Regions from separate parts of the Arthrobacter sp. RCC_34 genome, predicted to be linked through region 3. Evidence: riboswitches for the same ligand, from Rfam matches in the RefSeq annotation. Region 3 holds a riboswitch; each other region holds the start of a gene.
The links. Region 3 has a riboswitch for S-adenosylmethionine ahead of AB6732_RS03350 (aminotransferase class V-fold PLP-dependent enzyme). Riboswitches for the same ligand answer to the same signal wherever they lie in the genome.

Region 1: another riboswitch for S-adenosylmethionine. It lies ahead of AB6732_RS09735 (homoserine O-acetyltransferase); the one in region 3 lies ahead of AB6732_RS03350 (aminotransferase class V-fold PLP-dependent enzyme).
Region 2: another riboswitch for S-adenosylmethionine. It lies ahead of AB6732_RS11185 (hypothetical protein); the one in region 3 lies ahead of AB6732_RS03350 (aminotransferase class V-fold PLP-dependent enzyme).

Annotation. Positions count from the first base shown of each region.
Region 1 covers NZ_JBFUPW010000002.1:193,781-196,036, reverse strand. Annotated here, with positions in the region: gene AB6732_RS09740 (bifunctional o-acetylhomoserine/o-acetylserine sulfhydrylase) at 1-652, shown strand, start outside; SAM riboswitch class IV at 808-922, shown strand; gene AB6732_RS09735 (homoserine O-acetyltransferase) at 933-2,090, shown strand; gene AB6732_RS09730 (hypothetical protein) at 2,243-2,256, shown strand, end outside.
Region 2 covers NZ_JBFUPW010000002.1:544,390-546,645, reverse strand. Annotated here, with positions in the region: gene AB6732_RS11190 (VIT1/CCC1 transporter family protein) at 1-1,002, opposite strand, end outside; gene AB6732_RS11185 (hypothetical protein) at 1,054-1,356, opposite strand; SAM riboswitch class IV at 1,368-1,476, opposite strand; gene AB6732_RS11180 (helix-turn-helix domain-containing protein) at 1,719-2,256, shown strand, end outside.
Region 3 covers NZ_JBFUPW010000001.1:722,656-724,911, reverse strand. Annotated here, with positions in the region: gene AB6732_RS03360 (ribosome small subunit-dependent GTPase A) at 1-195, shown strand, start outside; gene hisN (histidinol-phosphatase) at 260-1,081, shown strand; SAM riboswitch class IV at 1,154-1,269, shown strand; gene AB6732_RS03350 (aminotransferase class V-fold PLP-dependent enzyme) at 1,309-2,256, shown strand, end outside.

The DNA of each region.
Region 1 (2,256 bases), on a different contig from region 3:
GGACTCCGGCAAGTTCGACTTCGGCGCGGACCCGGAGAAGTTCCCGGGCTTCAACACCCCGGACGAGAGCTACAACGGACTCGTCTACGCCCGTGACCTCGGCGCGGACGGTGCGCTGGGCGCCAACCTCAGCTACATCCTGAAGGCCCGCGTGCAGCTGCTGCGTGACCTCGGATCCGCCGTCAGCCCGTTCAACGCGTTCCTCATCGCGCAGGGTCTTGAGACGCTGAGCCTCCGCGTCGAGCGCCACGTGGAGAACGCGCTGAAGGTGGCTGAATTCCTGGAGGCGCGCGACGACGTCGAACGCGTCGCCTACGCAGGCCTGCCGAGCAGCCCGTGGTACGAGCGGGGACGCAAGTACGGCCCCAACGGCATCGGCGCCGTGGTGGCGTTCGAGATCGCGGGCGGGCTCGAAGCCGGCAAGGCGTTCGTGGACGCGCTGGAACTCCACTCGCATGTGGCGAACCTGGGTGATGTGCGTTCCCTCGTCATCCACCCCGCGTCCACCACGCACGCCCAGCTCAGCGAGGCCGGACAGCGCGCCGCGGGCGTCACCCCGGGCCTGGTCCGTCTCGCCGTGGGCATCGAGCACATCGATGACATCCTGGCCGATCTGGACGCCGGTTTCCGGGCCGCCAAGGCTGCGGTCTGAGCCCTTCGGGACATCCGCGGGACATCCACAGGGCCGCGCATTCTTCGGAATGCGCGGCCCTCGCCGCCTCCTGGGCGAACATAAATCCTGAGAGGCCGTCTCATGAAGCGTCATCTTCAGAAACGGCCTCTCCCGATCCTTTACACTGGTCCGAGAGTCACGAGTGCCAGCGCCAAACCCCGGTTCGCTGGCCGGCAACCCTCCTCCTGCGGTGGGGTGCCCCGGGTGAAGACTCGGCCCAGCGCCGGCCGGCGCGGGCAAACTCAGGAATAGAGGCCCCATGACCATCGCTGCATCCCGTCCACTGTCCACTGCGCGGGACACCACCACCCGCGAGGAGCGCGACGCCGGCGAACGCCACGGTGTGCAGCGCACCGCCGTCGTCGGGCCGCTGGAGCTGGAGGCCGGCGGGAAGCTGCCGGACGTCACCCTCGCGTACGAGACCTGGGGGACACTCGCGCCGGACGCCGGCAACGCCGTTCTGATCCAGCACGCCCTCACAGGAAGCGCGCACGTCGCGCAGGGGGACACGGACGAGGAAGGCTGGTGGGACGGCCTGGTCGGTCCGGGCCACGCGATCGACACGGACCGGTTCTTCGTGGTGGCCGTGAACATCATCGGCGGCTGCAACGGCAGCACGGGGCCGTCCAGCCCCGCCCCCGATGGCAAACCGTGGGGTTCCCGGTTCCCGTTCATCACGCTCCGCGACGCGGCGGTCGCCGAGGCGCGGCTCGCGGATCAGCTGGGCATCCGGCAGTGGTTCGCGGTGGTCGGTGGCTCCATGGGCGGCGCTCGCGCGCTGGAATGGGCGGCGGGTTTCCCGCAGCGGGTCCGGAAATGCGCCGTGATCGCGGTCGGCGCCCACAGCACCGCCGAGCAGATCGCCCTGGCCCAGGCGCAGACCCTCGCCATCCGCCAGGACCCGGCCTTCCGGGACGGCGACTACTACGACGGCCCGGCGCCCGAGGCGGGACTGGCCCTGGCGCGCCGGATCGCGCACATCTCCTATCGCAGCGAGGCGGAGCTCGAAGCCCGCTTCAGCCGCAAACCCCAGGAGGGCGAGTCGCCGCTCAGCGCCTCCGCCCTCGCCGAACGGGGCCGGTATCAGGTGGAGAGCTACCTGGACCATCAGGGCGGCAAGCTCGTCCGCCGTTTCGACGCCAACAGCTACATCGCCCTGACGGAAGCGCTCATGAGTCACGACGTCGGCCGGGGCCGCGGGGGAGTGGAGGCGGCGCTGGCGGACAGCCCGGTCGAGTTCTTCGTGGCCGCGGTGGAGTCCGACCGGCTGTATCTGCCCCGGCAGTCGGAGGCCCTGGCGGCCGCGCTGCCCGGCGACGTCACGGTGCACCGGATCGCCTCGGAGATCGGGCACGACGGCTTCCTCACGGAGGCCGGCCAGCTCGGCGCGTTGCTCGGCCGGACGCTGTTCGCCTGAGGCGGGCCTACCTCCGCCCGCCCCAACCCGCCCTGCATAACCCATCGACTGCTCCATAGGATGTCGTTCCGTCCCGAAATCCGGGGAAAACGACATCCTATGGAGCAGTCGATGAAGGGGGTCTCCGCAGGTCCGGATGGGATAATCCCGTCATGGCCCTGGAAAA
Region 2 (2,256 bases), on a different contig from region 3:
GAGAGGCGAGGTGCCGGAGAGCAACCCCACGACCGCGCCGGTGCCGAGCAGCACCAGGCCCACCAGGACCACGGCCAGAGCCAGAGCGCCGAAACCGCTCATGCCGAAGAGGAACGGAAGGATCGGGATCAGGGCGCCGGATGCGAAGAAGCAGAAACTGGACGAGGCGGCTCCCCAGGCGGTGCCGATCTCCTCATGCTCGTTCGTGGTTTCAGGGGCCTCGGGCTGCAAGGACAGGCTCGGGTCGCAGTCGCAGGTGAAACGGCCCATCCGTTCCGCGGCGCGGTGTTCGGCGGCCTCCCGGCTCATGCCGCGCGCCAGGTACACCAGGACGAGCTCGTTGTGTTCCAGATCGAGACGAGGGGCTGCGTCGAGCGTGATCTGCGTGGGGCGGCTGGCCTCCAGGAGCTCACGCTGCGAACGGACCGAGACGTATTCGCCCGCGCCCATCGAGAGGGCGCCGGCCAGCAGGCCTGCGACGCCGCTGAACAGGACCACCTGGCTGTCGACGCCGGTCGCGGCCATGCCCATGACGAGGGAGAGGTTGCTGACCAGGCCGTCGTTCGCCCCGAACACCGCGGCGCGGAACGTTCCCGACAGGCGGGCGCGGCCGCGGGTCGCGAGGCCTCGCACGACCTCTTCATGGATCTGCTCGTCGGCGGCCATGGCGGGCGTCGCATGCGGATCGGTCGCGTAGGGGGAACGGCCTTCGGCCCGCTGCGCCAGTGCCAGGACGAACACGGAGCCGAAGTTCCGGGCCAAAAAGCCCAGGAAGCGGCTGTTGAGGGAAGCATGGCGGGACTTGTCCGCCTGGTCGCCGAGCAGCGTGAGCCAGTGGGCTTCATGCCGGCCTTCGGCTTCGGCGAGGGCCAGGAGGATGGCCTTCTCCTCCCCTTCCCGGCGGGCGGCCAGATCGCGGTATACGGAGGCTTCGGCGCGTTCGTCCGCAAGGTACTGCTGCCAGCGCCGGATTTCGGCGGGCGAGGCCTGAGGGGTGTTCATGGGATCCTGCTCCTGAGGTGTGGTCGGAGGTGGCGCCCCATTGCGCAGCCCTCACTGTAGCGCGAAATTCCGCGGATTTTCGGACGGTTCACCGACGCTTCCGGTTTCGGTGGACCGCAATCCAGACAGTGGCAGCAGGCTGAAGTGGAGCTCCCGTCCGTCCCGCCGCCCCGCGGTCGCGACGCGGACCGTCAGCACGCCGTCGTGCTCCCAGGCTGGACGCCGGACCGCCCGGTTCAGCGCGTCGATCAGCTGATGCGGCTGCGCGCAGAAGTAGTGGTGGTCGGCGCCGTGGAGGAATAGAGTGACGCGGCCGCTCTGGAGGTCGACGGCAGGCAGGACGGTGACGGACATGAAAATCCTTGCGTGTGCTCTTGCCCCGCCAGGAGAACGGGGCCGCTTCTGCATCCGAGCCACCCGTGAACATGGGGTTGGCGGGTGGCCAGTCGGAGCTTGGCGCCACCTCTCGTGAAGCTGACTACACTGTAGCCGACGACGGCGGAGCGCGGCAGGGATCATCGGCTCGCGGACGGCCCTGTGACGCGGTGTTGAGCTGGGGAGACTCCGACGGGAACGGAACCGAGTTGAGGTGCAGGCATAACTTGATCCCTGGTACTAAACTCGCTTCCAGAAGCAGCCCAACGTGACCGGGAACACTTCCGTGCCCAACTCGTGGAACCCCCACCTCGAGCGGCGCCCGTGAATGAAAGGCCATCATGAAAGCCCTCCCCATCGAGCCGAGCAACGCGCCGATCAATATCGGGTCGCGGATCCGCGCGGCCCGCAAGGCTCAGCGCATGACAATCGAGCAGGTGGCCGACGTGACCGGTCTGACCAAGGGTTTCCTGTCCCGCGTGGAACGCGATCTCACCTCCCCGTCCGTAGCATCCCTGGTGACGCTCTGCCAGGTGCTCTCGGTCGACATCGGCGACCTGTTCGCGGCGACCGATGTGGCCCTGACCCGCGCGGACGAAGCGCCCAAGATCTCCTTCGGTGGTGACGGGATCATCGAGACCTTGCTCACCGCCCGTTCCGAACGGCGAGTGCAGTTGCTGAGGGGTGTCATCGAGCCCGGGGGCAAGGGCGAGTCGGAGCTGTACTCCGTGGACTGCGATGTGGACGTGCTGCATGTGGTCCGGGGCCGGATCGTGCTGATCCTCTCCAATGAACGCTACGAACTCTCCGCCGGGGACACCCTGAGCTTCCCTGGCCGTGAACCCCACACTTGGCTGAACCCGACCGACGAGGAAGTCG
Region 3 (2,256 bases):
GACCTGGCGCCTGGCACCGAGGCCTGCGAGCGCGGCTGCAAGCACGGCGCGCAGGCGATCGGCTGCGGCCTGGACGCCTGGGTGGCCGAGGGCCACGCCGGACCCGCCGGCGCCTCGCGGCTGGAGTCGCTGCGCCGGGTGCTGGACGCCGGAACGCAGGAGGAACGCGAAGCCAAGGAGCTCGGCACTCCCTGACGGCGCGGTCACGTCCACGCCCCGGATGAGCTGGGATGCGTGCTTTGTGGGTACGGTTTAACCCATGATGGACTCCTCCCAGAACTACACCGATGACCTCCGGCTTGCCCATGTCATGGCGGACCAGGTGGATGCCCAGACCATGGCGCGCTTCAAAGCCCAGGATCTGAAGGTCGAGACCAAGCCTGATCTGACGCCGGTGAGCGATGCGGACCGGAGCGCCGAGGAGTACATCCGCGCCCAGCTGTCCCGGGCCCGGCCGCGGGATTCCGTCATCGGCGAGGAGTTCGGCACCACGGGCCACTCCTCCCGCCGCTGGGTGATCGATCCGATCGACGGCACCAAGAACTTCGTGCGCGGTGTGCCGGTCTGGGCCACGCTGATCGCCCTCATCGAGGACGACCAGGTGGTGGTCGGCGTCGTCAGCGCTCCCGCCCTGGGCCGCCGTTGGTGGGCTTCCAAGGGCCATGGCGCCTACACGGGCCGTTCCCTCGCCTCGGCCACTCGGCTGAAGGTGTCCGACGTCCACCGCCTCGAGGACGCCTCCCTGTCCTACTCCAGCCTGGGCGGCTGGAAGGAGCTCGGCCTGCGGGACGAGTTCCTCAACCTCCACGACACGGTCTGGCGCACCCGCGCCTACGGCGATTTCTGGTCTTACTGCCTCCTGGCCGAAGGCGCCGTGGACCTCGCCTGCGAGCCGGAGCTGAACCTCTATGACATGGCCGCGCTCGTGCCGATCGTCACCGAGGCCGGCGGCCGCTTCACCTCGCTGGACGGACAGGACGGGCCGTTCGGCGGCAATGCGGTGGCCAGTAACGGCATCCTCCACTCGGAGTTCCTCCGTCGGCTCAATCCCGGCCTCGACGATCTGCTGCAGGCCCCCTGATCAGGTCATATTCCACGTAATATTGGCGGCGCGTTCCTTCGGGGACGCGCCGCTGTTTTACGCTCGTAATCAGGTCACGAGTGCCAGCGCTAAACCCCGGTTTGCTGGCCGGCAACCCTCCAGACGCGGTGGGGTGCCCCGGGTGACGACCAGGCCGGCCACAGAAAGTGGTGCGGCAAGCGCGGTGCCCGCCTGTGCGGGCCCCTCCACGATGCAGAGGTCCCAGCATGTCCGTCAACACCCTTGCCCCCCGCTCCGCCGTCGCCGGAAGCGGACGCTCCCACGCGCCGTCGCTGGCCGCCAATCCGTTCGCGGCGGTCACCGGCGCGGAGATCCAGGCCCCGCTCATCCAAGGCGGCACGGTCCGGTACGCCAATCTCGATTACGGCGCCTCGGCCCCCGCGCTCAGCGTGGTGTCCGCCTACCTGAACGAGATCCTGCCCTACTACGCGAGCGTGCACCGCGGCGCCGGCTACGCCTCGCAGATCAGCACCTCGGTGTACGAGAACGCCCGGGAGATCGTGCGCGGCTTCGTGGGCGGACGCCCGGATGACCTGGTGATCTTCACGCGCAACACCACCGACTCGCTGAACGTGCTGGCGGGCTGCCTGCCCCAGCGCCAGGGCGAGCAGGCCGGTGACGTGCTCTACCTGGACATCGAGCACCACGCCAATCTGCTCCCCTGGCAGCGGGTCGGTCACCGGAGCCTGGTGGCGCGGGAGACCATCGCGGCCACCGTGGACGCCCTGCGCGAGGAGCTCGAGACCGGAGGCGTCGCGCTCCTGGCCGTCACCGGCGCGTCGAATGTCACCGGGGAGATCCTGCCGATCGCCGAGCTCGCCGCCCTGGCACACGAGTACGGCGCGCGGATCGTCGTGGATGCCGCTCAGCTGGCGCCGCACCGCCGGATCGACATCACCGCGCTCGACGTCGACTTCCTCGCCTTCTCCGGCCACAAGCTGTACGCGCCGTTCGGCGCCGGAGTCCTGGTGGGCCGTGCCGATTGGCTCGACGCCGGCACCCCTCACCTGCTCGGCGGCGGCGCCGTGCGGGAGGCCCGCCTCGACTCGGTCGTGTGGACCACCGGCCCGGCACGCCATGAGGGCGGCTCCCCGAACGTCCTCGGCGCGGCCACCCTGGCCCGGGCGACCCAGGTCCTGGCGTCCCTGGACCAC